3 regions of the Romboutsia sp. BSD2780061687b_171204_C1 genome follow, and region 3 is predicted to be linked to each of the others. Evidence: riboswitches for the same ligand, from Rfam matches in the RefSeq annotation. Region 3 holds a riboswitch; each other region holds the start of a gene.
What was found. Region 3 has a riboswitch for cyclic di-GMP ahead of I2H23_RS08785 (NPCBM/NEW2 domain-containing protein). Riboswitches for the same ligand answer to the same signal wherever they lie in the genome.

Region 1 (11,194 bases), on a different contig from region 3:
AATTTTCTTTGTAATTTATTTGTCCCTTATCATTGATAATATTGACTGTATTATTTGCTTTATCTATTTTACTAGAAAAAGCATCTGGAACTTCAACTTTTACGATCTTTACGTTCGGATCTAATTTATCTACTAAATCTATATATCCCTTTTGGAATACACCAAAACTCTCAAAGTTTATAGAATATACAACACTTTGGTCATCATCTTTTTCTAATTTAGTCTTATCAACAGATTTGTGAGCATTTATAGCTCCTGCATTGTATTCATATTTAACCGTATCATCAACACTATTTCTAGTTCCATTGTATGATAACTTTGCAGTATTTGAGTATGAATCTTCAACATTTGTAATCTTCATGTCGTAACAAACAATATAGTAATCATCTACGTTTCCAAAATTTATAGTTAAATTTCCATTATTAGTGTTTATTTTATCTTTAAATTGATCTGTTACCCACTCAAAGCTTTCATCTTTATTGTATTTACCTATACTTATACTGTCCTTTAAAAGTTCCATTCCTTTAGGTGTAAAGTCATTTAAAGTTACATTTTTAAGATTTGACCTATTTTCATTAATATCTATTCTATATCTTACATTTTCGTTCATAGATGCTACATTTTTACCTTCTGAATTTTTAGCAGAGGTATAACTATACTTACTTATAACATCTTTTGCTTCATTTTTTTGTTTTAATATAACAGTACTATTTAACTTACCATCGCTTTTATTAAATACTGCTGTATTCTTATAAGAACTCAAATTTTGAGTAATCTTTGTCTTATAAGTTACAATATATTTATCTTTAATATTTCCAAAGTTTATACTAAGCCTATTAGATGATTTGCTTATATTTAAGCTATCTGTGACATCTGTTTCTGCGCTATCTCTTTCTATTTTAATTACATTTACAGAACTTGGTATAAGCTCCATTCCTTCAGGCATATTATCTGTTAATACTGCATTTGATATATTTGAAAATTTCTCATTAACATATACTCTATATTGTTGAGTTTTTCCTAGTACTGGATAATATATATTTCCTACCGTATTTCCATCTGAATCTACATGGTCATAATTATTTATAGTTTTAAGAATCTGTCTATCTATTATAGGCTCTGTTTCATTAGATGGTTTTATAGCTATTTCTATGCTAGTAACTGGTTTTCCATCAATCCATACCTCTATCTTCTGATTATCTACTTCTTCCGTTTTATCTGCATATGCTGATACATTAACATATCCTCCTATTGCATCATAAACATCATCCCCAAAAGTTGCTACTACTTTATTACCTTCCATTTGTACACTTTTAAAATGCTCTGGGGGGAATTTAAAGCTAAATCTTTCAAGCCAACTAGGCATTTCAAATTCTATAGTATCACCTGGTTTTATACTCCCTGGACCATATTTAGCCTTATACTCTAGTTTAAAATTCAATTTTTCTCCAGGCTCAATCTCTTTTTTATCACATGTTATAGATACTTCTATTGTATCCCCTTGATTATCTGTCTTAACTTCTTCAGCATACGCAAAATGTGTATTAATTAACACATTTATAACCATTAGTACTGACGTAAGTATCGATATTATTTTTTTTCCTAACTTGTATTTATTTTTCAATAAATTTCACCACCCTTTTTAAATCTTTTTATTTTAAAATAAAAAAGACTATTCAAGATAATGATGATTTATTATCTGAATAGTCGGTTGCACTATTAACTCCATATACCTCAAGTGCCCATATACAAGGTATACTTCTTCATTCCTATTTTTAGCTTATATGTATTTATGCCCTTTTAATAATTTTGCTTTGTGTGCATTTATGCTATATAAAATTGTTAGCTTTCATTTAATTTTCATTAATGTCTTATCAATAAACTTTTATTTTAAAATAAAAAAGACTATTCAAGATAATAATGATTTATTATCTGAATAGTCGGTTGCACTATTAACTCCATATACCTCAAGTGCCCATATACAAGGTATACTTCTTCATTCCTATTTTTAGCTTATATGTATTTATGTCCTTTTAATTATTTTAATTTGTTCGCATTTATGCTATATAAAATTGTTAGCTTTCATTTAATTTTCATTAATATCTTATCAATAAACTTGTATCTTAAAATAAAAAAGACTATTCGAATAATATTTAAATATTATCTGAATAGTCGGTTGCACTATTAACTCCATATACCTCAAGTGCCCATATACAAGGTATACTTCTTCGCTCCTAATTTTAACTTTTGAATATAATTATATAATCTCAGTGATTTATTATACCCTTTAATTTAGTTAAAGTCAATTTTAGATTTTTTTATAGTAAATTTTAACTTATTTTTTATCTATATTTATCAAGTTCTCTTAAACATGCCACTGTAATTTCATCTTGTGGATCTAATTCATAAGCTCTTTCTATATAATATATAGCATCATCTATATCACCTTTGTTTAGATATGCCATCCCTAAATTGCATAATATTTCTGGATCTTCTTTTATTTTAGCTGCTTGTTCAAAGTGTTCTATAGCTTTATCTATATTGAACATACTAGCTTCACAAAGGCCTAGTTCAACCATTGTATCTACTTGATGTGGTTTAGTTATAAGTATTTTTTCAAAATATTTCTTAGCTTCTTCAAATTCACCCATATTTTTATAAGCTAATCCTATCATAAATAATAAGTTCCACCAATCAGGATGATCTTGTTCAAGAGGTAATAATTTTTCTAGTCCTTCTTCACATTTTCCTTGGAATACTAAATTATAACCTTCTTCATATTGAACTTTAAAGTCCATCTTTCCTATATTTTCTTGAACCTCTGCCATTAAGTCTGCATCTAACCCTAATTTTTGTGCTTCTTCCCATATAACTCTAGCCTTTAAATATTGACCTTGATTGTAGTAATGGTATCCTAAATGATAGTAAGCTAAAGCAAAGTTTTCATCTAATTGTATAACCATTTCCAACTTTTCTAAGGCTTCTAATAAAAACTTATTCATAGCTTCTTTGTCCATATCTTTTTGATACTGCTTTGCTAGTTCCTGGCAAACTATTGAATAATGATATAATCCATCTATGTCATTTGGATACATACTTATCATAGCTTTTAAGTATATTAACGAATCAGTTATCTCACCAATATCAAAGTATTTTTTAGACATATAGCCCATATATTCTTTTATATTTATATTTACTTTTTTGCTAAAAGCATCTAAAAATTTTCTGTATTCTTCATTATACTTAAATTGGCTATCAATACCCATTATATATATCATAGCATCTGCTATAGACATTGTATTTATCTTATCTTGTGCTGTCTTTTCTTTTATTCCTTTAACTAATACCTCATTTTTTATAGGTACATCTAATCCACCCTTAGGTATAGTGTAACCTTCTAAGTTAAATTCTCCACCATGTTTTATAGTTATAAAAGATAATTCTTCTGTTTTCTTTAATAAATACTTTTCTATTTTAAACTTCATTTTTTCCTCCTTTGTAACTTCACATAATAATTTTTAATCTATTAATGTTTATACCCATTAAAAATTTATGTGATATGTTTTCATAATATATAATACCAATATGTAATAATTAGCATTTAATATTATATGTTAACACTATATGACTTTGACTTTTCAAAAACTTTGTTATCATCATCATAGACAAATAAAATTATATTTTTTATCTCTTTTATATCAGCATGTATATCTTCTTTTAACTTTAATATATCGAATCTAAATGGTTCAAAATGAACATATTTTATTATATGCTTAGCTGGTTTATTTTCAAACTGTGGTATATATTTTAATATGTTATCTTCATTTTGTAAGAACATATGACATCTATTTTTAAAATCTTCTACATCTTCTTTATTGAATATTTGAGGTAAATTTGAAGTTTTACCTAATGATATATAATCATACTTTAATATATCATTAAATAATTCATTTTTATCATTTATCTTATCGTTGTAGAAATCTAATAATATTTTATATAATTGATTCTTACCTTGTGCTACATCAAAATACCCATTTTCATCAAAGTAAGTTGCAAATTCTTCAAAGAATTTAAATGGACTTTGCTCATAATAATTATGTATTATGTATCTCATTGACAATACAAAGTTTTTAGAGTTATAGTATCTTTCTAGTATTTCTTCTATATCTTTTAACTTTATCATTTCGCTATAACTTATATAATCATTATATAATACTTCATATGGTGTATAATCTTTGTATCTATATCCATGTTCTTTTGCAGTATTTCTTATACCAGTTCCTTTTATCATCTTTAAGAACCCTAATTGTATATGCTCTATACCTAAATTAAATACATCATTAAATGAATTTTCAAAGCTTGCATAATCTTCATATGGAAGTCCCGCTATTAAATCTAAATGTTGATGTATATTTCTATACGATGCTACTTTTTTAACTGCATAAGATAATTTTTCAAAATCATCTCTTCTTCCAACTGCATCAAGAGTTTTCTGGTTTGTACTTTGTACTCCTATTTCAAATTGGAATAACCCTTCTTTGCAATCTTTTAAGAAGTTTAATGTTTCCTCATCTAATAAGTGTGCTGTGACTTCAAAATGATATGTTGTATAACCATTGTCATTTTCCATAAGGAAATTCATTATTTCTTGTGCAAACTTCTTGTTAGCATTGAAAGTTCTGTCTATAAACTTTATTTGAGATACCCTTGCATCTATTAATGCCTTTAAATCTTTTTTTACTCTATCTATACTAAAATATCTTAATCCTTCAAGTGTTGAAGATAAGCAGTATTGGCAATTAAAAGGACACCCTCTAGATGTTTCATAGTAAACAATTCTATTTTCATATTCTGCTGGATTTAAATGATCATAAGGACTAGGTATTTCATCTAGATTTTGTAATAATTCCTTAGGTTTAGTTACAACTATCTCATCGTTATTTCTATAAACTATACCTTCTACATCTTCTAAAGATTTTTGTCCTTTTAGATACATTACCAAATCTCTAAAAACTAATTCTCCCTCTCCATAAAGTATATAGTCTACAAATGAGTGCTTTTCCATAAAGCTTTCGCTATCATAAGTTACCTCTGGCCCACCTAGAGCTATCTTTATACTTGGCTTTACTTTCTTTATATTATGGCATAATCTAACTATATCGTTTACGTTCCATATATAAGTTGAAAATAGTATTACATCATAATCATGTTTGTGTATATCTTTTAATATATAATCTAAATCATTATTTATTGTATATTCTTTTAAATCTACTTCAACTAAGTCTTTTACAAACTCTTTTAAATATCTTATTGCTAAATTTGTATGTATAAATTTTGAATTTAACGTTGTTAATAAAATTTTCAATTATTTCACCTCTTTTTTCATTTATGCTATGATTTTCTGTACATTTTAGGTTAAAATACTATATGTAGTATATTATCATTTTTTTCTTTAATAGAAGGTTTTTTAAACCTTTTTGTAGAATAATAGTATCATAATTATATCTAATTTAGAAAGGAAGTTTTTTATGGAATTAATCGATCAAGTATCTATCAATGCCTTATCAAAAAGGGACTTATTGCTTATTATAAAAGCCTTAGAGTATACAAATGAAAATACTGGACTTAATGAATTTATAGATTTAAGAAACAGTATAATAAAAGAACTATGCTTTTTAACTAACACTAGCGAAGAAGATTTTGTTAATTACCTAGAAAATACTAACTAAGATTTTTTAAATTTAAGATTATATATTCCTGATTTAGCTTTGACTCCTATCTCAAGAATATCATTTTTAAAATCTTTTTTTATAATTTCAATTTGATTAAATATCGGATCTATAGTAATTTCCCCTACTTCTAATTTAATTAGGGATCTTGGATCTACACGATTATTATAAATCTTTTTGTTAATTATATATTTTCTTAGTTTAATTACATATTCAGCCATTGATAAGGTGAAGTCTATATTGTTTATATTTAAATTCTCTTCGAAGTTTAGTATAGATAGTATAGATTTTTTTATACTTAATATTCCATTATCACTTATTTCCCTATCTTCAATATATATATCATACAATACATTTAACATATTTATTAATACTTTATCTTCTTCGTATTCATATACTTTTAAATCTATATACTTGTCTATTATTTGTATTGCTTTAATTCGTTCCATTTGAAACTTAACTACTTGAGATTTATCTAATTCCATTGTAAATCCTATAATTTTTTCTTTTGCACTTTGCAATAATTCTTCATATTCTACATTTTTATTTTCTATTAATTTATGGATTATAATATTATAGCAAATAGCACTTAATATATACTCATATGTATTTTCTTCTATTTTAAGAAACCTTATATACTTACTCACTAAATCAATAACAACTTCTTCACTTTTATCTGCGTTTGTGTTTGAAAGTATTACTGGAAGTAATATATTTATTATATTTTTACTACTTAACTTCTCTCCATAAAATTTATAGTATATTAATTCATCTCTTAGTCTATTGCTATCTATATATACATATCTCTGTATTTTATCATCAATAAGACATTTTGTATTTATTATTATTAAATCTTTTAATGATTTGTCATTCATTTCAAATGCTGATATATATGCATTTTTTATATTATTTTCTATTGTAGTATTAGCTATCATACTCTTAACCTTTCTCATATGAAACTCTATATTACTTTATTGTTATCATCTATTATACTTAATATACTTCGCTTTGACTAACCAAAAAAAAGAGACAGTTTTTCACTGCCATTTTAAAACTTAATTATATTTAATAAACTATATAAATTATTACTAATTATATTTTTACATAAATTTAAAATAAATATATTAGAAAATATTATAGTGGTAACTAGAACCAATAGTTTTAGCTACCACTGTATATTATATCTAAATTATAATATTAATTTTTAATCAATATTATAATTACATTCTTTCTGGTGCATGCATACCTAATAACTTAAGAGCATTCTCTATTGTTTGTCTAGTAGCAGCAACTAAAGCAAGTCTTGCTTTTCTTAATTCAACATCTTCAACTAATATGGCATTGTCATGGTAAAATTTATTGAATGCTTGTGCTAAATCTAATACAAATCTAGTTATTATGTGTGGTTCATTCTTTCTTAAAGCATTAAGTATAGACTTGTTGAAAGATGCTATAACCTTTAATACTTCTGAACTATCTTCATCATTTAATAATTCATAATTTATATCTGTAGTTATTTCTTCATTAGCTTTTCTTAAAACTGCACAACATCTTGCATGAGTATATTGAACGTATGGTCCAGTTTCTCCATCAAAGCTTAAAGTTCTTTCCCATGAGAATGTATAATCTTTTATTCTGCTGTTAGATAGCTCTTGGAACACAACAGCTCCAACACCTACTTGCTTAGCTATTTCATCAACATTTAATGCATTAGGATTTTTAGCTAACATTGTTTCTTTTGTTTTTTCTATAGCTTGCTTTAATACGTCTTCTAAGAATACTACTCTACCTTTTCTTGTAGACATTGTTCCATTTTCTAAAGCAACCATACCAAATGGTACATGTACCATATCTTTAGCCCATTCAAATCCAACTAATTCTAGAACTTTGAATAATTGTTGGAAATGTAAGCTTTGTTGAGAACCAACTACATATATACACTTGTCGAAATCATAATTATTCTTTCTATAAACTGCAGCTGCTAAGTCTCTAGTCATGTATAATGTTGAACCATCATTTTTAGTTATAAGAGCTGGTGGCATATTGAATTCTTCTAACTCAACAACATTTGTTCCTTGAGATTCTTTTAATAATCCTTTTTCTTTTATAGTTTCTATTACTGAGTCCATTTTGTCAGAGTAGAAACTTTCTCCATTATATGAATCAAACTCTATATCTAATAAGTCATAAACTCTAGCAAATTCTTTTAAACTTTCATCTCTGAACCATTGCCATAATGCTTTAGCTTCAGCATCTCCATTTTCTAATTTAGTGAACCAAGCTCTTGCCTCATCTTCCATCTCTGGGTGCTTTTCAGCTTCATCATGGAATTGTATGTATAATTTTAATAATTCTGGTATTGGGTTGGCTTCTACAGCTTCTTTACTACCCCATAATTTGAAAGCCACTATTAACTTACCAAATTGAGTTCCGTAGTCTCCTAAGTGATTTATTCTTACTGTATTGTATCCTTGAGAATCATATATTTTGTATAAAGAATTTCCTATAACAGTAGTTCTTATATGCCCTATATGGAATGGCTTAGCGATATTTGGAGATGAGAAGTCTATTACAACTGTCTTATCCTTTCCTAAATCACTGTGTCCGTACTTTTCTTTTTGAGTTAAAACATCATTTATAACATTTTTAGCTAATTGAGATTTGTCAACGAAGAAGTTAACATATCCTCCTAAAGGTAATACCTTAGATATTGCTCCTTTAGCTTCTATTTTTTCTGCTAATTCTGCCGCTATCATATTTGGAGCTTTTCTAAATACTTTTGCTAATTTAAAGCAAGGAAATGCATAATCTCCCATTTCTTTGTTTGGTGGTACTTCTATAAGACCAACTATTTCTTCTAATGTTAAATCTTCTATGTTTTCTTTTAAGCAGTTTGCTATTTCTATCTTAAAATCTTGCATTATATTTCTCCTCTCATATTCTTATTATTTTATGGTAAATCAATTTATGAGTTTTTTCAAGTTATTTGGTTTATTTATTAACTATATTTTAGCAATATTCTTATTTATAATACAATTTTGTATAAGTTAATTATTCCATTTAAATTTAAAATAAAAATTTACTTTACTTATAGTTCTTTTTCACTTATTACTTTTATTCCATTTTCTATTAATAATGCAGCAGTAACTCCTAAGCCGTCCTTCTTTTTACCTGCAAAACTTCCATCATATATATAACTTGAACCACAAGATGGACTTCCATCTTTTAATATAGCCTCTTTGCAGTTATATAATTTAGCTATTTTTAAAGCTTCATCTGCTCCATTTCTAAACTTTTTAGTTACATCCAATCTTTGCTTATTAATTACACTTGCTTTTCCTTTTATAACATCATATCCATCTAGTTTAACTATTTCTGAAGGTTCTCTTGGTGTGCTCATTCCTCCTAATTGTTCTGGACACACTATTATAAACTCTTTACCTTCTAAGAACTTTTTTACATTTTCATTTTTATTATTTTCTCCATTGTACTTACAATTTATTCCAAGTAAGCATGCTGATACTAAAATCATATTGTACCACCTTATATATATTACTTTTATAAAAAATTTGCTATATCGCAAAATTATATATTTTAAACATCTAACGATATAGTGAACAAATCATTTTTTATTTTAGATTTACGATAGTAACTCCAGCTCCACCTTCTCCATATTGTCCAGCTCTTTGAGACTTAACATGTCTATTTCTCTTTAATACATCTTGTAGTCCAGATTTTAATACTCCAGTTCCTACGCCATGTATAACAGTTACCATTTCAAGGCCAGCTACATAAGCATCATCTAAATATTTTTCAACTTCCATTATAGCCTCTTCTAAATTCATACCTCTTAAATCTACTTCGCTTTTTACTCTTCCTGATTTAGCTTTTATTATACTTCTTGTTGATTTAGTGATTGTTGTTTTAGGGTCTTTTTTAACTTTTTGAAGAGACTTAAACGGTAGATTCATCTTCATTATTCCTATTTGAACAACAGCTTCTTTTTTATTGTTATCAACTGAAACAACGCTACCTTGTTGATTTAAAGTTATAACTTTTACTTCTTCCCCAACTTTTAAGTCTTTTACTTCTTTACTTGATACTTTAGGAACAATCATGCTCTTAACAGTTGGTTGAAGACTTCCCATTGAACTAGATATTTCTTTTCTAAGCGCCTCTATCCTTTGATTCTTTTCTTTAGATGCTCTTTCTTTTTCTAGTTCTCTAAGTTCTTTTACTATTAAATCTACTTCTTCTTTTGCTTGTCTTGTTATTCTAAAGGCTTCTTGTCTTGCTCTTTCCATTATCTTTTCTTTTTGTTCACTCATTTTCGCAAGCTTTTCATCGTACTCAGCCTTTAGCTTTTCTATTTCTGACTTTAATTTTTCGGCTTCTTCTCTATCTTCTTCAGCTTTAATTCTATTTTTCTCTACATTTTGAAGCACATCTTCTATTGCTATATTATCACTATCTATAAACTCTCTAGCTCTACTTATTACATAATCACTTAGCCCTAACTTTCTAGAAATCTCAAAGGCATTTGATTTCCCTGGAACACCTATAAGTAATCTATACGTAGGACTTAAAGTTTCTAAGTCAAAATCAACAGCTGCATTTTCAACACCTTCTTTAGTAAGTGCATAGTTCTTTAATTCACTATAGTGTGTTGTAGCTATACATTTAGCTCCAATGCTTTTTACATCTTCAAGTATAGCTATTGCAAGAGCCGCTCCTTCTATTGGGTCAGTTCCAGCTCCAAGCTCGTCAAATATTACTAAAGAGTCTTCTGTTACTTCTTTTAATATAGATACTATATTTGTCATATGAGATGAAAATGTAGATAAGCTTTGCTCTATACTTTGCTCATCACCAATATCTGCAAATACATTATCATATACACACATACTACTTCCAAAATCAGCAGGTATGTGAAGTCCACTTTGATTCATAAGTGCAAATAAACCAACAGTTTTGATAGTTACAGTTTTACCACCTGTATTAGGTCCTGTTATAAGTAATGTATGGAATTCTCTCCCTAAATAAATTGAGTTTGGAACAACAGTATCTTTATCTAGTAATGGATGTCTTCCCTTTTTTATATTTATAAATTTATCTTCATTTAAAGTAGGTTCTATACCTCTCATTTGTATAGATAATTTTCCCTTAGCAAAAGCAAAGTCTAATCTTCCTAATATCTCTTGGTTAGCTAATAGTTCATTACTTATTTCTCCTACCTTAGAAGATAATTCTGCTAATATTTTTTCTATCTCTTCTTTTTCTTGAAGTCTTAATTGCCTTAATTCATTATTCATATCAACTATACTCATAGGCTCTATAAATAATGTTGCTCCAGATGATGATTGATCATGGACAATACCAGCTACTTGTGATCTATATTCAGCTTTTACTGGCACAACAAATCTATCTCCTCTTACAGATATAATTGCATCTTGTAAGTACTTTTG
Region 2 (11,194 bases), on a different contig from region 3:
CTACTACTTTGATTTAAGTTTTTTTTATTTATTAATGAATTAATTTCTAATTCTCTATACTTAGTTTCCTTTATTAAGTCATTTTTTTTATAATTTTTAGTATCTTCAAAATCATTATTTAATAATTCATTGCTATTTGAAGTTGGTTTTGATTTGATATTATTACTACTTTTGTTTTCGTTTATATCAAATTTTTTTATTATATTTTCTGTATCATTATTTATTTTCTCTAATAAATCATTTAATTTATCTTTATCATTGTTACTTAATAAATTAGACTTAAATTCAATTTCACCTAAAGTATTTTCTAAAGTTTCTAATCCTTCTTTATTATTTATATTTATTTCTAAATTATTTTTATCTATATTCATAGAATCAAAAATAACTTGTATATTATTGATACTTTCATTTAACCCTTCTACATCTTTACCTTCTTTTAACTCATCATTTACGAAATCATATATGTATTTAAGGTTAAATATTATATTTTGAAGGAGATTAAAATCAATGTCTTTTTTATTAGATTCATCTGTATTGAAATTTAAACTCATATCTTCAAGCTTTGATTCTATTTCGCCAAAAAAACAATTGACTATATCTTTACTTCCTTCTGTTTTTTTTAAAGTATTTTCTTTTGCATTAGTCATTGCTTTTATAGACATATTTAAATTCATATTAATTCACCTTTATGATATATTTGTTCTATTTCTTATATATGCATATAATGCAAATTCGTCATTTTTTAATTGTTCTAATCTATCTTCTTCTTTTTTTAATCTATTAAGTTCGTTTTCTTTAAGGGTTTCTAAAGATTTCCTATCTATTTGTTTTTCTATAAAATCTTTTTTTGCTTTAGAAACATTAATTTCTTCTTTTCTCAAATCTTCACTAGTTAATTTTATAGATTGAGTAAGTGCTGCTAAATAATTAATAGTAATTTTTTGACTAATTATATCTTTAGACATTCCTATATCTGAGTATTTTTTATAAGAATTTTCTAAATTCCTTAAATTATTCTCTATTATTCTTTTTTGATTTTGAGCTTGTGTATATCTTAATTTACTTTCTTCCTCATCTTTTACTTTTATATCTAGCAGTTTTTGAAGTTTGAATTTAAACTTACTCACTTACATCAGTCTCCTTTAGTTGAACATATTAATTAATAACTCTTTGCTTTCATTAAATGGTGTACTATCATTAACACCTTGTTTTAAATAATCATTTACTCTGTCTATATATTTAATAGACATATCTATATTTTTATTTGAACCTTCTTCATAAGCTCCAATATTTATTAAATCTTCAGCTTCTTTATAAGTAGCAAGTATATCTCTAGCAAATGATGCAGCTTTATTATGATTATCATCTGCAATTTCTTTCATAAGTCTACTTACACTGTTTAATATATCTATAGCTGGATAATGATTTTTATGTGCTAATTGCCTAGATAAAACAATGTGTCCATCTAGTATTCCTCTTACAGTATCTGCTATTGGTTCATTAAAATCGTCTCCATCAACTAAAACAGTATAAAAAGCTGTTATAGATCCTTTTTCAGACATTCCTGTCCTTTCCATAAGCTTTGGTAACATAGCAAATACGGAAGGAGTATATCCTTTTTGTGCTGGCGGTTCTCCTATAGCTAATCCAACTTCTCTTTGAGCCATAGCAAATCTTGTTACAGAATCCATCATTAATATTACTTTTTTACCTTTATCTCTAAAGTACTCGGCAATAGATGTAGCTGTTAGTGCTCCCTTTAATCTTACTAAGGGTGATTTATCTGATGTAGCGCAAACAACTACCGACTTCTTCATGCCTTCTTCACCTAAATCTCTCTCAATGAAGTCTAAAACTTCCCTTCCTCTTTCTCCAATAAGGGCTATAACATTTACATCTGCTTCTGCCGTTCTTGCCATCATTCCTAAAGTTGTACTTTTACCAACTCCACTACCTGCAAATATTCCTATCCTCTGTCCTTCTCCACAAGTTAAAAATCCATCTATTGCTCTTATTCCTGTTGGCATTATATTTGTTATTCGAGGTCTTCTCATTGGATCTGGTGGTTCATTAAATAAACTATATCTCTCACCTTGTAAAATCATATTTTCATCTATTGGATTACCTATGCCATCAAGTACTTTTCCTAAAAGTTCATCACTACATTTAACACTAAGTGGTACTCCTTGTGCAATTACTTTGCAACCAGGTCCAATTCCTGTTAACTCACCAAGAGGCATAAGTATTACATCTCCATCTCTAAAACCTACAACTTCACAATTTATAGGGGTATTTAAATTATTGTATACAGAGCATAACTCACCTACAAATCCTTTTATACCTTCGACTTCTATTGTAAGACCTATAACTTTTTTTACTTTTCCTTCAGATATAACAGTAGGCATATCCTTTATCCTACTAAGTATTCTTTCAAAATCTATGTCTATCATAATAGCTCCTCTTTAACCTTATCTATTACAGCATCTACACCTACTATTATTCTTCCTTTTACGTTCTCTATAATAGCATTTCCAATATCTATAGATTCATCTTCTAAAACGAATACGTCGCCTTTAAGTTTATTACATTCTTTTAAACTTAATATTTCATTCTTTAAGCTATCTTTATATAAAGGATTTACTTTTATTACTATATTTTCCTTGAGTTCATACTCTTCAATTACCTTAGTTAATAAAGTATTCATAGATGATTCTGATTTGAATTCATCCCTTAGAACTTGTTGAGCTATACTTATACTAATTTTTAGTATTTCTTCTTTATTTAAATTCATATACTCAGCTACTTTATCTTTGGCTTGTATCAATAATTTACTGGCATTATTTACAATTTCTTCAGACTCTTTTTTTGCCTTTTCTATATTTTCTTCATATGATTCTTTGTATCCATCTTCATATCCGTTTTTAAGCCCTTGATTGTATCCTTCTTCATAAGCTTTTTTTTCTATTTTTTCTCTTTCTAACTTACTTTCTTCAATTATCTGACTTGCCTCAGCTTTAGCTTGATCTATAATGTCATCATATTCTTTTTGAGCTTCTTGTAACTTAATATTTATTTCTTCTTTTTTTTCGCTTAATTTTTTTTCTAAGTCTTCTCTAAGCTTTCTTTCTTCTTCACTTTCAATTTGAGAGAGGTTATTTATTGTTTTTACGCCTTTTAAATTAACATTTTTAGCTTTTATTATGTTACTACATGATAAACTCATCATCTGATCCTCTTGTTAAAGTTATTTCACCCATATCTTCAAGTCGTCTTATAACATTAACTATATTTTGTTGTGCTTCCTCTACTTGAGATATTTTTATCTTTCCTAATAAATCAATTTCCTCTTTAAGAGCTTGTGATGCCCTTTGAGATTGATTTCTAAATATGACATTTGATACTTCCTTAGATGCTCCCTTAAGAGCAAATGCAATATCTTTAACATTAACCTCTTTAAGAATTCTCTGAATAGTAGAATTTTCAAGCCTTACAATGTCGTCAAATATAAACATATTGGCCTTTATATCCTCAGCTAATTCATTGTTTCTTTCTTCTATGTAACTTATAATACTTTTTTCTGTTTTTCTATCTACATTACCAAGTATTTCAACCAAGCTATCAATACCACCAGAACTTTCCATTTCTCTTTGTCCAAGTTTTGATAGTTTCATTTCTACAGCTTCATCAATGGCCTTTATTACACTTGGTGATACTGATGATGTTGATCCTATTTTTAGTGAAACTTCATTTTTAATCTTAGGTGGTAACTCACTTAATATCAAAGCTGCTTTGTCTGATTGTATGTGAGATAAGATTATAGCTATAGTTTGTGTACTTTCACCTTGTATACATGCTAATATCTGCTCTGGTTCAGCTTTTCTCGCTGCCATAAACAGTTTTGTATAAGCATCATATCTAATTCCTTCTATTAATTTATTAGCTCTTTGGTTTCCTAAAGCTCCATTAAGCAGTGATTTTGCATAGTCTATACCACCTTTTAACACAAATTCTTTTCCTTTATTTAGTTCTATAAATTCTTGGAGAATTTCTCTTCTTTCTCTTGCGTTGACAGTGTGTATATTAGCTATTTCTACACCGATTCTTTGTATTTTCTTATCAGATAGATTTTTAACTATATCCGCTGAAACGTCAGTCCCTAATGTCATTAAGAGTACTGCTGCCTTTCTAGCACCAGTAACTCTTCTCACTTTAGGTATATCACCTAAATCAAATGCATTTCCTGATTTAGTACTCTCTACTGATTTAGTAACTTCATTTTCCAAAACAAACTACCACCCTTTACTCATTTAACCAATTATTTATTAATTCTGTAACTTCTTCTATATTTTCTGAAGCGTATATCTTAACTTCTTCCTCTAAAGTCATATTATCTTCATCATCTTCTAAATTGTGTAGCCTATGTTTTTCCATTTCTTCTAGCTTTTGATTTATCATATCTATTTCATTAGATTCATCTATTTCATCAATTTCTTTAGATTTATTCTTTTTCTTAATAACAAATATAGCTATAAGTGCTATTACTATAACTAGTAATAATCCGGCTACTATATATCCTGTTGTTTTTAATAACTTAGCCACTTCATCTTCATCACCTAATGCATTTTTTAGATTCTTTTTAGCATTTGCTTCAAAGTCCATAGCAACAACTACTACATCATCGCCTCTATTTTTTTCTACACCAATGGTATTAGATACCATATCTTTAACGTCTTTAATATCTCCCGCATCTAATTTGCCATCTATAGCAACCGAAGCAGTTATTCTATTTAATTCACCTTGAGCCTTAACAGTTTTAATTTCTGTCTTTCCTACTTCATACTTTATATCTTCACTTTTACTTTCAGTAGTTCCATCATTTACATTGCCTTTATTATTCATATTGTTATCAACAGTACCACCTGTATTTACTGGCTCTGTAGATTTATTTTCACTTTTTGACTCACTTACTATAACCTTGTTAGGATCTATTATCGTTTGAGTTTTTTCATTAGTGTCAAAATTCAAATCAGCATTAACAGTTGCTCTTACTTTTCCCTCTCCAAATATAGGTTCAAGTAATCTAACTATATCTCTTTCTAATCCTTTATCTAGATCTCTTTCTGCCTTAGTTGCAATATCAATCCCATTAGAATTATCGCTAGAATTTGATTTTCCATTTTCATCAAATATTCCTTCTGATAATAAGACCATATTTTGGTTGATTACCTCAACATTTTGTTTCGGTATATTTGGTGTACTTGCGGATACTAAAGATATTATAGATTTAACTTGTTCTTGACTTAATTGTTCTCCTACATTTAAATCTACATAAACGGCTGCTTTTCCAGGTATGCTCTCTTTAGCAAATACAGATTCTTCACCTTCTGTTATATGAACTCTTGCATCTTGTACTTGCGGAAAAGTTTTTATAGTTTTTTCTAGTTCACCTTGAATCATTCTTTGTTTTTTTACCTCAAATTCTTCATCTGTAAGACCTAACGATGATCCTTCATCCATAAGTTCAAATCCTTTAGAACCATTTGAAACTTTTCCAGATAGTTCAAGTCTTAACTTATCTACCTGATCTTTAGGTACATATATACTATCGCCCTCTATTTTCGTTTCAATTTTTTCTTTTTCTAGTTCTTTAGTTATAACAGATGCATCATTTGAATCTAAACCCGAGAAAAGAACATCATATTTATTATCATTTTTATACTTAATTCCAAATATTATAGCTAATATAATTGCAATCACTCCAACTATAATGGCTATTTTCTTTTCTTTTCTCATTTCCTTAAATTTTTCTTTTCTTGTTTTTATAAAATCTTTTATTTTTTCTATTATCTCTTTAAAATTCATCTATCTGCTCCTTATTAAGGAATTACAATTGCACTCTATTAATTTCTTGGTAAGCATCATATAACTTATTTCTAATCTCAATCATAAGTTGCACTGACATTTGAGATTCTTGTGCTGATAGCATAACATCATGCATAGAAACATCTTCACCTTTTATAAGCGCTTCTATCTTTTCATTTGAATTTATAATACTATCATTTACCTTACCTATAGCATTCTTTATAACATCTTCAAATTGCTTGTCTGGCTTTTCATTTCCTTTAACTTTATATGTAGTCTTATTATTAATAGCATTAGAGAATATATCAGAATTAATATTTATATTGCTTATTCCTGTCATTTAACCACCTACTTTCTATCTACCTATCTCTAAAGCTTTAGATATCATATTTTTTTGAGCATTTAAAGTATCTACATTAGATTCGTAAGCTCTCGATGCACTTATAAGATCTGACATTTCAGCTAATAAATCTACATTTGGATATTCTACATATCCATCTTTGTCTGCATCAGGATGATTTGGTTCATATATTTTTCTGAGAGGAGATTTATCTTCTTCAATCTTTTTTGTTTTAACACCTAACATCCCTAATTTTTCATCATAATTTTCTTCAAAGCTAGCTACTTTTCTCCTATATGCTCCTCCATTTTTAGTTCTTGTAGTCTGCATATTAGCAACATTCGAAGATATTATATCCATTCTCATACGTTCTGCTGTCAGACCACTTGCACTAATTCTCATACCACTAAAAACACTCATTTATTTACCTCCCAGATATTATACTTTTTGTCATAGCGATTTTTATATTTGTAAGACTTACTAACGCATTATATTCTAATGTCGTAGCTGCTTGATTAACCTTCTCATGTTCAATATCAACGTTATTACCATCTTCTCTGACCACAGATTCCTTATCAACCTTTAACTTTATACTAGGAATTTCTAGTTTATTCTTTAAAGTATCTTCGAAACTAACATACTTTCTTTTATACCCTGGAGTATTTATGTTAGCAATATTTTCTGCAATGGCATTACTCCTTAAATGTGTAGCATCTAATCCCATTTTCATTAAATTATAGATTTCCATATTACTCTCCTCCATTAATTTTATAAATCAAAAAACCACTCTATAAAGAGTAATTTTGTATACTACATAGCATACTATCATTGCTAGAATTTGATTATTTTAGATATAAAATTAAATCAATATATTTATTATTCGTTTTCTTATATTTAATTTTCTTATCATTTTAATTATAAACTTTTACTTATTTTTTTCTATATAATTTATACTATTACATAATTTTTCCTATAATAAAAAATGTAAGATACATAATGAACTTTGATAATATAATTGAATTATTAGATTTATTAAAATATTATTTCTTCAAAAAAAAATAACTCTAAAGAGAGTTATATAATATCAGCGTCGATAAATAGAGATGCATAATTTGGACACAAACAATCAAAATAATTTATATATTATTCATAATTCTCCAAAATTATAAACCTTATATATCGAAAACAAAAACACACAGTTTTTTGCAACTGGCTAGCATAGTTTCTACTTTAGCTCCTATAGTTTTGCGTCACTAGATTTCTCTAGCTTGCCTATTTTGTTTTTTGTTGTTTTTCGTTCTTTTTTTACACTTTTCGACATTTTTTTCCATACACTAAATATTATAGTATAATTACCATTTAATCAAGTTTTTATTTGTATTTTCTTACTATTTTTTTTCAAACTAATATTAAAAATACATTTAAACTTATTTGTTAAATCACAAAGTGTAATTTTATTTTATATTATATTTTATATTGTATTTTATATTATACGGCTGATATAATTAGAACTTTATATTTTTTATTAAAATAATACAAATTATGTATTAGACAATAAATTCTACATCACTAAAAATTTTTAACTTAAACATCCTTATTCAGATTAATTCCTAAATATTATAAATTTAGATAATATTCCTATTTTTTTCAATTATGACTGTAATTTTATTTATAAATTCAAAATATTAAAACCAGAAAATTAAATACATTTATATCTATATTAGTTCCTAAAGATATTTTTGATATAAATATTGATTTAACACTCAATTATATTAATAAAATTTCTTATGATACTTATCTACCTTATTAATAAATCAAAGCTTATTATACTAATAAAATGTATAGTAAAGTTAGTTTTTACTTAGATAAATTTTATAACATTTGCAATATTAAAATTTATTCTTTCTTTAAAGAAAATTTAATATTGTGTTCATATAATATTATAAAAATTCATGATTTTGAAAAATGATTAAAGACTTTAGTAGTAATTTAACTACTTTTAATTTAGATTTATTTTATGAACTTATCGGGATATGTATAAAACTATTAATTATTATAAATACTCTTATAGTTAAAATTATATACCTGTATTAATTAATACTTAATATTTTTAATAATAAAATACAAAAAGTCTTGTAAAAATAGTTACTTAATATAATAAGTTATTCATGACTTTTTGTATTTAATATCATTGTGAAATTTTAAAAATAATTATTTTCAATACACTGCTTTATATGTTTGTGAACTTGTTCTCCACAACTACCATCAATATTTGAAAGAACAGTATTTAGTGCATTAATTCTATTATCTTTTTTGTAATCTTTTTTATTGACTACTAAATCTATAAATTTATCTACAGTCATTTCATCTTCACCAACTATATAATTAGAAAATATATCAAATACTTTTTCATGATAGTATTCTCTGTTTAATTCTATGTCATATATTAAAACAGGTTTTCCTGTAGCCATATATTCAATTAATACAGAAGACCTATCTGTTATTAGTGCATCAGATATTTGAAAAGCTTCGTAATAACTAGGTGAATTATCAATAATTATATTTTCTGTATTTTTTGCTGAGCTTAATAACTCTTTATATCTTTTATAGCATTCTGGGGCTCTTGATTTAACATATGACAGCTCCAGTGGGTGAGGTCTATATATTAATCCATAGTTTAAATCATTTCTAATTTTATTAAAGACTTCTTCAACTTCATCTAATACTTTATCTCTTCCATTTATAACTTTCATTAAGTTTGTAGTCCATAAAAATACCTTTTTACCTTTAAATTTATTTTTATAATATTCATTTGTAGTATTTGATTTTAGACTACTAACTAAAGCATCAAATTTAGGTGACCCAAGAGGCAATAATTTCTCTCTAGCTACCCCACTATATTCTGCAATGTCTGCAAATGCATGAGATTGTACAACAACTTTATCAAATTCTCTTGTTCCTATAAATGAGTAAAAATCTTTATAAAATGAAATTGGATAAGTACCTAATATTCCATAAGTAACATATACTAGCATATCTGTATATTTTTTTAAATTATAAGAAAAATAGTTGCTATCTACTCTAGTAGCATTATTATATTCATCATATTGATTGTGTATATATATAACATCTGGACTAATTTTTTCTAAATCAAATGTTTTATAATCAGTAATAGGTACATATTTAGGCAACATATCACCTTCATATGTAAATATAGCGTCCATATTCCCATTTCTATTATAAATTAACTTATAATATGGAATTGGTACTACATAACAATTACAATTTTCATCTTCTTTAGCTTCTTTCCAAATACTTTCAAGGCTATTCCACATAGATGCATTGTATGGCATAAAAACAATATTATATTTTTCCTTAATATTTTTATTTATAATATCTATCATATCATTTATCATATTAATAATTTCTTGGCAATCATAAAGTGTATCTGTATCTTTTGTTTTATTTAAATCTTTTAATTTTTCTAATATACTATTTGATAGATTATAAAGTCTACCGTCACATTTTTTAGCATTTTCAAAGCTATTTTTAACTGTATTAATAGCTTGTATACAAATTTCAGACATAAACTCATAGTCTGTATTTAAATTTTTAATTATATAAGAAATCCCTTCTATTGAGGTTTTTAAAATTTCTATTATTCTTTGTTTTTCATTCATTTTTAATCACACTACTTTCTATAAATCCAAGATTTAAATTGTAACTTTAGTTATAAGTTTATTGTTTAACCTCTATTTAAAATAAAATAGTGTCTCTCAGTTTCTTTGTATTGTTTTTTATCAGTTAGAAACATTTCATTTTCTATAATCTTAAATCCATTATTTATAAGAACTTTAAAAACATCTATGTATTCATCAATTGTTCTATATATAACATTATATTCACTATTTAATTCATTAGAGTAAAAATCACCTAGGGTTAATCTTTCTTTTGTAGCAATTGGTGATGCTATATATATCATAGCCTCTTTATCTAAGACTTTAAGTAAATTTTCAAAGCATATGTTAAATTCTTCATCATTTATATACATTATAAGACCTGCTAAAATTACTTTATTAAACGGGGCATTACTTTTTACAACCTCATTATCATATATATTTATAAAATCACATATTTGAAAATCATAACTATTATTACAACCTATTCTTTTTCTCGCTATATTAAGTAAATCTTCTGCAAAATCAGTACCTAAATAGTATTTACTATTTAATACTATCATTTCTGCTAATCTTCCTACTCCACAACCTATATCTAAAACTTTAGAATTTTTATCTATTTTTAATTTAGGTATTATAACCTCTTTTTCATACTCATCTAATAATTTTGCATATTCAGAATCATTATCGTTACATTTTACAGCTTTATAAGGATTATCTTCTGTGTACTTTTCTGCTCTTTTATCCCAAAATAGTTTTACACTTTTTTATTTATATTTATGTTTTCTTTATATACCCTTGTATTTTTTTTCGTCATCCCATTTCTCCTAGTTAAGGTTTGATTATAAATTCATATTTAACCGATTTTATTTGTATCCATTTTTATACCAATCTAAAGCTTTTTTATATTCATTCATATTATCTATTTCCTTTAAATTTACATGAACTACTTTTAAAGGTAAATTAGGTGTTATCATTTTATATACATGGTCATTTCCGCTATTAAGTTTATGTGCATATATTTTAAACAACCCAGTCCATTCATACTTTCCATGTTGTCTTGAAAAACTAACTGCATGTTCAGTTCCATCTATAAATTCAGTATCTATATATACTGGTTCATTAGTATATGGAGAACAAACACCTATTGCTTCTTCATCATCTTCTAATATAAATCTTTCGAGGTCTTCAGGTTTAAATAATACATCTCCATCTAATGATATAATCATCTCATTAGAATGTTTTTTCCCTAGTGATAAACTAGCAGCAGTTTTTGTATTAGTATAATCATGATTAAACACAAAAGTAATATCTT
Region 3 (11,194 bases):
GAATTAGATTTACAAGAAGTAGATAAAGATGGCGAAGAAGATGATACTCGTCAGTCTGATGATATAGAAACTGAATACAATCCAGAAAAAACTCATGATATTTGGGAAGATTCTAGTAATATAGATGAGGAAACTCTTAAAGAATTTACCCAAAAAGCTATTAATAATTCTCAAAAAGGTAAAATTCCAGAATACTTAGATGGTATGATATCATCACTTAAAAATAGTAAAGGTGAATTGCCTTGGAACTTATATCTTAATAGATTGATGGGAACAGTCGAAAGCAATAAAAAGAAGACTATAACAAGAAGAAATAGAAGACAGCCAAATAGATTAGATTTGAGGGGACAGTTGAGATCTCATAAAGCAGAGATAGCTGTCGCACTTGATATAAGTGGAAGTATTAGTGATGAAGAATTTAAACAAGCTATTAAGGAAGTACTTAATATAGTAAAAAATTATAACCATGAAATTACAATCATAGAATGTGATAATGAAATTAGACGTGTGTATAAAGTCAAATCTGTAAAAGATATAAAAGAAAGGCTTAAAAGAAGAGGATCAACTAAATTTAGCCCAGTTTTTGAATATGCTAATAATAAAAAAATTAATTTATTGGTATACTTTACTGATGGTAAAGGAGAAGACAGGCTACAAGTAATACCTAGAGGATATAAAATTTTATGGGTTATTTCAGGAAGAGGAGACAAACTTTCATTAAGAGAGCCTTATGGAGCAGTTAAAAAACTTAGCAAGGTTAAAATAAAAGATGATACATTAGATATGAGTGATGTTAGAAATGATGGATATTCAATGAATAACCAAGCTCCAATTTTATAAATTTATGTATTAAATTCTGGTTATTCTAATAACATAATAATAAAATTTCAATGAGAAATATAATTTCTAAAGGAGATAATAATATTATGAAAGAAGCAGAAAGATTATTAAATGAATAATTTGCGATTATTTTAAATATTTCTCCTGATGAAGTAACCTCATATATATTAAGTCAAATATCAAAATAAAGTACTTTATACTATACTTTATTTAAAAATATTAAAATTAAAAAATCTCAAAAAGTATCTTAATTTAAGATATTTTTGAGATTTTTACTTTAAAGTAATACAATTATATTAATAATTAAGCTAATTTATTAAAGTTTTTTACCTAAACAAGCCATATAAATTACAAACTCATTTTCTCCATCTAAATCTAACATATTATCAATTATATCCTGATCATATATTCCGATAGCACAAGTCCCGTAATTAAGAGATTCTGATGCTATGTAAAGATTCTGGCAAACATGTCCAATATCTATAAGTATTTTCTTATGAGCAGTTATACTAAATCTATGTTCACTTCTATATGGAATACAACTCCAAGCAAACACAACGGCACTTTTAGATACGAAACCTTGAACAAAAGGTTGGTTTGGAGTTGCTTTATCTATTTCATCATCTATATTGCTTAAAGTCTTTATAAATAAAAGTTTATGTTCTAAAGGTAAATATCTGTAAACTCCACTCTTTAAACCATCAACATTATTTATTATTAAATATGTTTCAAATGGGTGAGTGCAACCAGCAGAAGGTACAGTTCTTAAGGCACTAAATTTATCTTTTACAGTTTGGATTCCTTGAGTAGCCCATAGTAAATACGAAAGTTCAGATAAATTTATTTTTTCATCACTATATTTTCTTATACTTCTTCTATCATTTATACAATCTAGTACGTTAGGTTTAACTAAAATGTCTTTGCTTACAGGAGGTAACTCTATTAAATTAGAATTTGAATCATATTCTTTTTGGAAAGAAGGAGCGGGTATTCCTTTTTGTTTATCCGTTTTTATCTGTTTTAGTATTTCAAAATCAGCTTTGAAAAATTCTCTGTTTTGTGCAATTTTATCCATAGATGTCTCCTTATTAAAATGTATAAATTTTTACACTTATTATACCATATATATAAATATAAGTGGAAAAAGCCTAAATGGTAAAAATTTCATATTAGAAGCTTAATTACAGATAAAAATTAATAAATATTTTTGTGTAGTAATAATTAATATTTGCTTTAATAGAATATATTCAAAAATATATTAAAATTATTTTAAATTAAAAAAAACTATTTTAATTTATAAAAAATTATGTATAATTAATATAGATGACTAAAAATTACATATTAGCAAACCTAGAGAAATCTAGCGACGCAAAGCTAAAGGGGCTAAGGTAAAATTAGACTATGCCAGCCAGTTGCCAAAGAATTGATATTCTTTGTTTTTATAGAGTTATCTTATGATATAATTGTAAGATTGTTTTATAATGTTTACTTTAGATGGCAACTACCCTTTATAAAGGGTAGTTTTTTATTTAATAAAAACAACTATAGCTCTATAGCAAGACTATATTTTGAAATTTGGGGTAAAATATTTAGTTATTGTAAATTCATATAATATAAGAGGGAGAATATTATGAAGAAAAAGATAGCATCAATATTGGCCATATCTGTTATAGCAACAAACAGCACACCTGCTTTAAATGTTTTTGCTAACGAAGTAATAAAGGAAAAAGCATTAGCGATAGAGGAACAAGTTTCTAAAAGTATGACAGTTAGTGATTTTAAAATTAAGAACAATCCTAACTTCGCTAAGTATAATGAACTTTATAGAGTTGAGATACAGTCTATAACAAACAATGGAAGAAGTTACCCAGGAACTAAGATAGAAAATGCTATAGATGGAAAACTTAATACACATTGGGAAACATACACTAGAAATACAAATGAATTTAAAAATGAAGTAATTGTGGAGTTTAAAGATATAGCCGAGATAAATAGATTAGCTTATGCTACAAGACAAGACGGGGCTAAAGGTAAAGGATATCCTACTAGTGCAGAGATATATGTTTCAGAGAGTGAAATAGGTGAAGATTTTAAACTAGCAGGAAAAATAGAAGGAAGTAAAGTTACAGGTGGAATGGTTGAATTTAAATTTGATACTGTAAGAGCAAAGAGAGTTAAATTCAAATTCGTAGAAGCACATGACGAGTGGGCAAGTGCCGCAGAGTTTTGGTTCTATAAAGAGGATAGAATTCTAGATAAGATGGAAAGATTATTTACTAATGCAAACATGAATGAAGTAAGTAAAGAGTTTGCAACTCCTGAAGCATTAAACACTTTAGAGAAAGAAACTGAAGGACATCCATTCCGCGATAGCTTTAAAGAATATATAGATAATGCAAGACTTGTTCTAGAGAACAAAGAGGTTAACTTTATTGAAACTAAAGTATCTAAGTTATTAGGGTATGGAACTGAAAACCAAAAAGCTTATGATGACAAGTTTATGTTAGGTAAAGACCACATCGTTAATACACAAGTAAATGGTGGAACTTACTCTACAACAAAAATAGAATATATGTATGATGGTGACCCTAATACACATTGGGAAACAAACAGAAGCAATGGTAATGGTTTCACTAATGAAGTGGTATTCACTTTTGATGAAATAGAACAACTTGATAGAATAGCATTATTACCTAGAAGCGGAAATCAAAAAGGATTTCCTACTAAGTATGAAATATATGCTTCAGAAACTTCTCAAGGGGATACATTCAAATTAGTTTCTAGCGGTACTGCAGAAGTTACTAAAGACTTCATGCAATTTAAATTTAACCCAACAAACTTTAAGAGACTGAAGTTTGTATTTAAAGAGTGCCATGAAAATAGACCATTCATATCAGAAGCTAGGTTCTATAAAGAAGATGCTTTATCAGAGAAAATGGATAAACTATTTACAGACAGTAATAAGAATACAGTAAACCCTGATTTTGGGACTTTAGAGAAACTTACTGCTTTAGAGAATGAAGCGAAGGCACATCCTTTATACAGTAAGTTCAAAGAAGATTTAGATGATGCTAAACTTGTATTAGAAGGTAACGAGGTAACTTATGCAGATGCTAAAGTTTCGAAGTTTAAAGCTTTTGGAACTCCAGAGTTAGCAGAGTATGATAAGACTTATAAGATAGATAATAGTCATATAAAGAATATAACTACTAACGGTAGACATTGGTCAAATCAAACTATAGATAAAGCTATAGATGGTGATCCTAACACTAATTGGCATTCTGATGCTAGAAATAGCGAAACTCATACAAACGAAGTTATAATGACTTTAGACCAAATAAGAACTTTAGATAGAATAGTATATTATTCTCCGAGAGATAGAGGTTTCGCAGAGAAGTTCGATATCTATACTTCTAAGACTAGTGAAGGAGACACATTTACTAAAGTAACTAGTGGTAGTGCTTCAAGAACTGGAGACTCTATATCTATAAAGTTTAATCCAACTCAAGCTAGAAGAGTTAAGTTTGTTTATAAGCAAGGATATGAAGGTTGGGCTTTAGCCTCTGAGTTCGGATTATATAAACAAGACCAAACTCTAGATAAAATACAAAGGTTATTCACTGATGATACTATGTCTAAAGTAAGTGAAGAGTTTGATACAGTTGATAAATTAAAAGCTTTAGAGAACGAATGTAGTACACACCCATTCTTTGAAGACTTTAAAGAGGACTTATACAATGCAAGAGTTCTAATAGAACAAGGCAAGGTAGAGAGTTCTGTTGCTACAAGTAAGAAGTTTAATCATCTGGATAATGCGGAGTATGTAAAACAATTTAGAATACCTTACGAGAATATAAAGAGTATAAGTAATAATGCAGGGCAATATCTACAACAGCATATAAATAACGCGGTTGATGGTAATGTAGACACTTACTGGGAGACTAATAGAGGAAACGATAAAGAATGGTCTAATGAAGTAACTATAGAATTCAAACAACCTATAACTGTAGGCAGAATAGCTTATGGTGCTAGACAGTCAGATAGAAAAGGATTTTTAGAGGAATTCGAGATATATGGTTCTAACGCTACTAAAGGTGATAACTTCCAATTAGTGGCTACAGGTAGAGCAGACAGTACTTCTGGTTTAGTTGAAGCTAAATTCAAACCTACAACATTTAAGAGAATGAAATTAAAGTGGGTTAAAAGTAACCAAAACTGGGCTACACTAAACGAAATAATGTTCTTTAAGAGAGATATAGTTTCAGATAAAGTTAATAACTTATTTACAAATGAATTAAAGAATGAGTTAAACCCAGAATTCAATTCATTAGAAGCTATTGAAGCTTTAGAGAAAGAAGTTAAAACACATCCATTAAAAGTAGAACTTATGGAAAGTATAGATATGGCTAAAGATTTAATTAAATCTCCTGATAAGAATAAAGGTCATGTTTATGAATTAGAAAGCAGAGGAGACGCTATAAAGGAAAGTCAAAAGAGAAAGGTATGGAATTTCAGAGATTGGCAACCTACAGGTTTAGCAGTTAAGTCAGGTGAAAAGATAACTGTGTATGTTGATACAGAACCAGGCGACCCAGTACCTAACTTAGTATTTAAACAAATGGATAGTAGACATAACGGTTTAGCAGATATAAGATTAACTAGAGGTAAGAACGAAATTACAATACCTGAGGTCGAAGTAAATGATATAAGACCAGGGACTGCTAAAGCAGGAGTATTATATGCTTCAAATCCTTATACTCCAGAGCAACAAGCAAGAAAGCCTAAGATAAGAATAATAGGTGGTGTAAGTTATCCTCAATTCGTAAAAGGTGTAGATAATGATGAACAGGTAATAAATGAGTTACGTGAATATACTGAGAAGTTAAAGAAAGATCCTAAACTACCTGATGTATTCGAAGTATTAGGAGATAAAGCTTTAGTAAACGTTAGAGCAACGTATGCTTTAGATTGGTATACAGAAAATAATAAAGTACCTAGTTATACAGCAGATAGATCTGACGAAGTAATAAAGGAAGCAATGAAGTTCTGGGGATTTGATGGTTCTAAAGATATACATTCGGACTTCAACTTTAGATATGTAACTATGCTTAAGAACTTAAGTGGTGGAGTATTCATGAATGCAGGAAACGGTATAACTGGATACAACCAAGGGCAACAAGGTGGAGCTCTAAACGTTGACACTGGCTGGGGATTCATGCATGAATTAGGACACAACCTTGATACAAATAATAGAGCAATGCCTGAGATAACTAATAATATTTTACCTCTTCATTTCCAAATGATTAAAGGTGAAGCTAGTAAGATATCTCAACAAAACTTATGGGAGAGTAAAATATTCCCTAAAGTAAGTAAAGAAGATTATTCTAACAATGAGTGGTACCCTGCAAGTGACACTAGTTCATTAACTCATATGGCACCATTATGGCAATTACAACTATATGATAATACATTCTGGCCTCGTTTTGAGCAACAATTTAGAGAGAGAAACATAGGTGGCGGTGACTGGAATAACAAGCATGAAGCTTGGGCAGTTGTTGCATCAGATGTTCTTCAATTAGACTTAAAAGAACATTTTGCTAGACATGGTTTCTACGTTAATGAAGAGACTGCTAAGCATATGGCTCAGTACAAAAAGCCAGATAAGAAGTTATGGTATATAAATGATAATAAGTATCTGAACAAAGGTGAAGGTTTCAATAACGAGGTAGATTGTAAAGTTAAAGTTAAGACACAAGAGACTTCTGTTAAATTAGATATATCAATAGATAAAACTAATGCTAATAGTCTTCTTGGATATGAGATAATTAGGGATGGTAAAGTGATAGGATTTACTACTAAAGATACTTTCATTGACACTAACATAAATCCAGGTACTAATCACGAGTATAAAGTAGTTGCTTACGATACTCAATTAAATCCTTCTGAAGGTGTAGGCGTTAAGGCACATCAACCTATATTAGAAACAGTCGGAGGGTTGACATTAGCTTTAGGTGAAAATTTCAATGCTTTAGATTATGTTAAGGCAACTGATTACAATGGTAATAAATTGAAAGACATTAAGGTCACAAGTGATGTGGATACTACTAAGAAGGGTAACTACACAGTAACTTATGAGGTAACTGATAATGATGCAATTTCTAAAGAAACAATGAACGTTAATGTTGTTAGTAAATATGATTACTTATCAGATAGTGAGTGGAAGAGTGAACATACCGATTGGGGTAAACCATCACGTAATAACTCTATAAAGGGAAGAACTTTAGGAGAGATTAAAGACTACGATAAGGGAATAAGATTACATGCTAACGGAAATGTTGTTTATGATTTAGGTGAGCATAACTATGATAACTTTGAGGTTAAAGTTGGAGTAGACATGAACTTAGAAGCTCAAAATAATTCAAGTATAACTTTCAAGATTGTAGGCGATGGAAAGACTTTAGCAACAACTAAAGTATTAAAGCATGAGGATAATATGCAGTATATAAATGTTCCTGTAAAAGGAGTTAAAGAACTTAGATTAGAAGTTAACAATGGTGGAAACGGAAATACTTCAGACCACGGTATATTTGTAGAACCTAAATTAACAACTAATAATGCTAAACCTGAGTTAACTATACCTAAGTCTCAAACTGTTAAAGTTGGTCAAACTTTAGAAGACATAGTTGGAACTTACAAAGCTACAGATGCCGAAGACGGTGACATAACTGGTAATGTAGTCGTGACTGGACAAGACAAAGTTAACTTTAATAGAGTTGGTAACTATACTATAACTTATAGTGTAACAGATAAAGACGGCAATAAGGTAGAGAAGAGTAGAGTTATAAATGTAATAAACATGGAAGACTTTAAATACTTGAGTGACTTTGATTGGAAGTCTGCAAATTCAGGCTGGCAAAGTGTTAGGAAAGACAACGCAGTAAGTGGAAATAAGTTAAAACTTACTGGAGAAGATGGTCAAGAGGTTGTATATGATAAAGGAATTGGGACTCATGCAAACTCTACAATAGTATATGATTTAACAGATAAAAATGTAGACTTATTTAGTGCATTTGTAGGAGTAGACCGTGCTATGTATGGTTCAGTAGGTAGTGTACAATTTGAAGTGTATGTAGATGGTGAAAAAGTTTATGATAGTGGTTTAATGAATTCTAGAGATTCACAAAAGTTTGTGGATGTAGACTTAGCAGGAGCTAAAGAACTTAAACTAATAGCTAAAGATGGTGGAAACGGAATAGGTTCTGATCATGCTACTTGGGGAGATGCTAAGTTACATTATGTTAATACTGAAAGAGTTTATACTGAAGAATTAACTACTGCATTAGAAGAAGCTAAGAAGTTGGATAAGGATAATTATACAGACAAAAGTTATCAAGTTTTAGCAGACAGTATAGCTAAAGCTGAAGCATTATTAACAGAAGAGAAACCAAATCAAGAATCTATAGACGCTATGACAAAAGAACTTCAAGATAATGTAAAAGGTTTAATAGAAATAAATCTACAGGAAGTTGTTAATATTCCAGATAAATATTTAGTTAAATCTATACAAAATCAATTGGGAAAAACCGGAAATATAACTTTAGGTGATATGCGTAGTTTAACTACTTTAAGGTTATCTGGTGTTGTCGATTTAACAGGTATAGAGCATGCTAGAAACTTAGAGACTCTAGAAATGAGCTATAATGAAGTTAAAGATTTAAGACCATTAGCAAATCTAAAAAAACTTAAAACATTAGATGCAAAAGAGCAAATTATTGCAGTAGGAGAATTAACTCCATCTAATGGTAAAGTTGTAGTTGACTCTAAAGCATATAACAGAGAAGGAAAAAATGTAGCTAAAACTGTTAAACTTGTAGATAAAGATGGTAATACAGTAATAGAACAAGATGCTAAAGATGAGTCTGTTATAAGTATAGAAGGTTTACCTAAAGGTTTATATGGTGTTCATGTATTATTTGAAGACGAAGATTTTGATGGCATAATGATATATCTATTCAATATAAATTAAAAAAGTATTCAAAATATTACTTTTTTAACTATAGAAAAATCACTGCTTATTTTTAATAGGCAGTGATTTTTTATATTTTATTAAACATATTGATTTATCTAAGCTAGTAATTGTTTTTAAAAGACCATTTGAATATAGAAAAAGATACAATGTAAACAATACTATATTTATAACGCGACCTAAGAGTTTTGGTAGACACGTATAAGTAAAATTAATAACTAAATTTTAAAAGATCAAAAAATAATAAAACAAAAAGGAGCATATTCAATAAATATTTCAAAATATAAACTTTAAAAAGATGCAGATAATTTATTTTTATCAGAACTTTATAATGCACTCTATGGTGGTGAAAAGGTAGTTGTATTTGATAATTGTCATCAAATTGCTCTAGATTTGCTTACTTTAAATACTACTGATGAAATACTAGCAAATGGGAAGTATTTAAATTTCTATAACCGAAAAAAATGAAGAAATTATTAGAAATTTATTTTCAAATAGTTTTATGAAAAAGGCACACCACATTAATGGTTTTGTTTTAAATATATAGGTGAATGATTAAATAAATAATTAATATCAGAGTGCTATAAAATATTTAAATTAAAAATTAATGACAAAAATTGATGAATTTCTAGAAAACGGTTGCTAAGAAAATAAAAAGTGTGTTAGTATACTAGTATAAAGAGGAAGGGCTTGGATAGATAAAAAAATAACAAAGGAAATTATATGGATAATGACTAAGTCCAAATCAGATATTTCAGATTATATACTAAATTGCGCTTAGCAATCATCAATAATTAAGAAAACGATATTTTAAATTTGGGTGAAGTTGGTATACTAGTATAAAACAAAGTGAAAAATTTGAAATATCATAAGGAAAAAAGAATCATAATATGTTCTAAGGAGTGGGGAAATGGAAATATCAACAGAGAAAGTTCTAAAGCAGGATGTAGTAAAACCTTTTGGTATGCAAGACAAGATAGGATATATGTTAGGGGATTTAGGAAATGACTTATTCTTCCAATTTGTAAGTGGATATTTAATGCTTTTCTATACAGATGTGTTAGGAATAACTGCGGGGGCAGTAGGAACTATGTTAGTAATTGCTAGAATATGGGATGCAATAAATGATCCAATGATGGGGACTTTTATAGATAGAAGAAAAGTTGGCAAAAATGGTAAATTTAGACCGTACTTATTATACGCCGCGTTGCCTGTAACGATTATGGGATTTTTAACATTTACAGCTATACCTGGTATACCAGATAACTTAAAGTTAGTATATGCATATATAACTTACATAGGTTTTGGTATGTGTTATACAGCTATAAACATACCTTACGGGTCATTGGCATCAGTAATGACAACAGACCCAGTGGAAAGAACATCTTTATCTACATTTAGATCAGTAGGTGCACTAATTGCAAATTTAGCAATAATGATTATAGTACCTAAATTAGTATTTAGTGATGGTGTAGCCACAGCAGGTGGGTTTATGAAAGCTTCGGCTGTCTTTGTAGTATTTTCTAATTTATGTTATTTTGGGGCATTTAAATTAACAACAGAGCGTGTTAAGCATAAAGTTCAAGAAACAAAAGAAAAGTCAAGTTTTATAAAAACAGTTAAAACTTTACTAAGTAATAGAGCTTTAATAGGGTTAATGTTAGCTTCATTTGGTATGTTAGCATCTATGATGGCAGTTAATGCTTTAACACCATACTTATATAAAGATTATTTTAAAGCACCAGAACTAATATCTCTTGGTGGTGTAATTGGAATGATTTCATCATTTTTAATATTACCATTCTTATCACCACTTGTTAATAAGTTTGGAAAGAAGGAGCTTTCAGTAGGAACTATGTTAATTGCTGTAGCAGCAAACTTAGCATTATTCTTAATGCCTATAAAAAGTCCATATGTGTATATGGCTATAAACTTTATAGCATCTATAGGAACTGGGTTCTTCAATGTATTAATTTGGGCATTAGTAGGTGATGCAATAGATTATCAAGAATATATAACTGGTAAGAGAGAAGAAGGTATTGTTTATGCATCTTACTCTTTAGTTAGAAAGCTAGGTCAAGCTATAGCTGGTGGAATAGGTGGATTTGCGCTTACTTTCATTGGATACAAAGCAGGGGTAGCAACACAAACACCAGAAGTTGCTCAAGGGATAAAATACATAATAACAATACTACCTTTCGTATCAGCTTTAATTTCAACTATAGCTATGACATTTGTGTATAACTTATCAAAAACTAAATTAGCAGAAATGACAAAGGAGTTAGAACTTAGAAGGGGATAAATATAGGAAATTACTATAAAATTATA

Region 1: linked by a shared signal. The riboswitch ahead of I2H23_RS10805 (SpaA isopeptide-forming pilin-related protein) and the one ahead of I2H23_RS08785 (NPCBM/NEW2 domain-containing protein) in region 3 are both predicted to bind cyclic di-GMP.
Region 2: linked by a shared signal. The riboswitch ahead of I2H23_RS01280 (flagellar basal body protein) and the one ahead of I2H23_RS08785 (NPCBM/NEW2 domain-containing protein) in region 3 are both predicted to bind cyclic di-GMP.

Annotation. Positions count from the first base shown of each region.
Region 1 is NZ_JADMRK010000005.1:83,817-95,010, reverse strand. Features, by position in the region: gene I2H23_RS10805 (SpaA isopeptide-forming pilin-related protein) at 1-1,624, opposite strand, end outside; cyclic di-GMP riboswitch class II at 1,697-1,780, opposite strand; cyclic di-GMP riboswitch class II at 1,930-2,013, opposite strand; cyclic di-GMP riboswitch class II at 2,163-2,245, opposite strand; gene I2H23_RS10800 (tetratricopeptide repeat protein) at 2,343-3,485, opposite strand; gene I2H23_RS10795 (B12-binding domain-containing radical SAM protein) at 3,608-5,365, opposite strand; gene I2H23_RS10790 (hypothetical protein) at 5,529-5,729, shown strand; gene I2H23_RS10785 (hypothetical protein) at 5,726-6,682, opposite strand; gene argS (arginine--tRNA ligase) at 6,950-8,650, opposite strand; gene I2H23_RS10775 (DUF523 domain-containing protein) at 8,818-9,261, opposite strand; gene I2H23_RS10770 (endonuclease MutS2) at 9,359-11,194, opposite strand, start outside.
Region 2 is NZ_JADMRK010000001.1:242,568-253,761, reverse strand. Features, by position in the region: gene I2H23_RS01320 (flagellar hook-length control protein FliK) at 1-674, opposite strand, end outside; gene fliJ (flagellar export protein FliJ) at 687-1,127, opposite strand; gene fliI (flagellar protein export ATPase FliI) at 1,143-2,450, opposite strand; gene I2H23_RS01305 (FliH/SctL family protein) at 2,447-3,226, opposite strand; gene fliG (flagellar motor switch protein FliG) at 3,207-4,283, opposite strand; gene fliF (flagellar basal-body MS-ring/collar protein FliF) at 4,300-5,862, opposite strand; gene fliE (flagellar hook-basal body complex protein FliE) at 5,885-6,202, opposite strand; gene flgC (flagellar basal body rod protein FlgC) at 6,218-6,622, opposite strand; gene I2H23_RS01280 (flagellar basal body protein) at 6,627-6,950, opposite strand; cyclic di-GMP riboswitch class I at 7,404-7,485, opposite strand; gene I2H23_RS01275 (CDP-glycerol glycerophosphotransferase family protein) at 8,404-9,882, opposite strand; gene I2H23_RS01270 (class I SAM-dependent methyltransferase) at 9,948-10,472, opposite strand; gene I2H23_RS01265 (NTP transferase domain-containing protein) at 10,746-11,194, opposite strand, start outside.
Region 3 is NZ_JADMRK010000003.1:203,224-214,417, forward strand. Features, by position in the region: gene I2H23_RS08775 (vWA domain-containing protein) at 1-840, shown strand, start outside; gene I2H23_RS08780 (SagB/ThcOx family dehydrogenase) at 1,157-1,915, opposite strand; cyclic di-GMP riboswitch class I at 2,174-2,260, shown strand; gene I2H23_RS08785 (NPCBM/NEW2 domain-containing protein) at 2,471-8,866, shown strand; gene I2H23_RS08790 (MFS transporter) at 9,777-11,168, shown strand.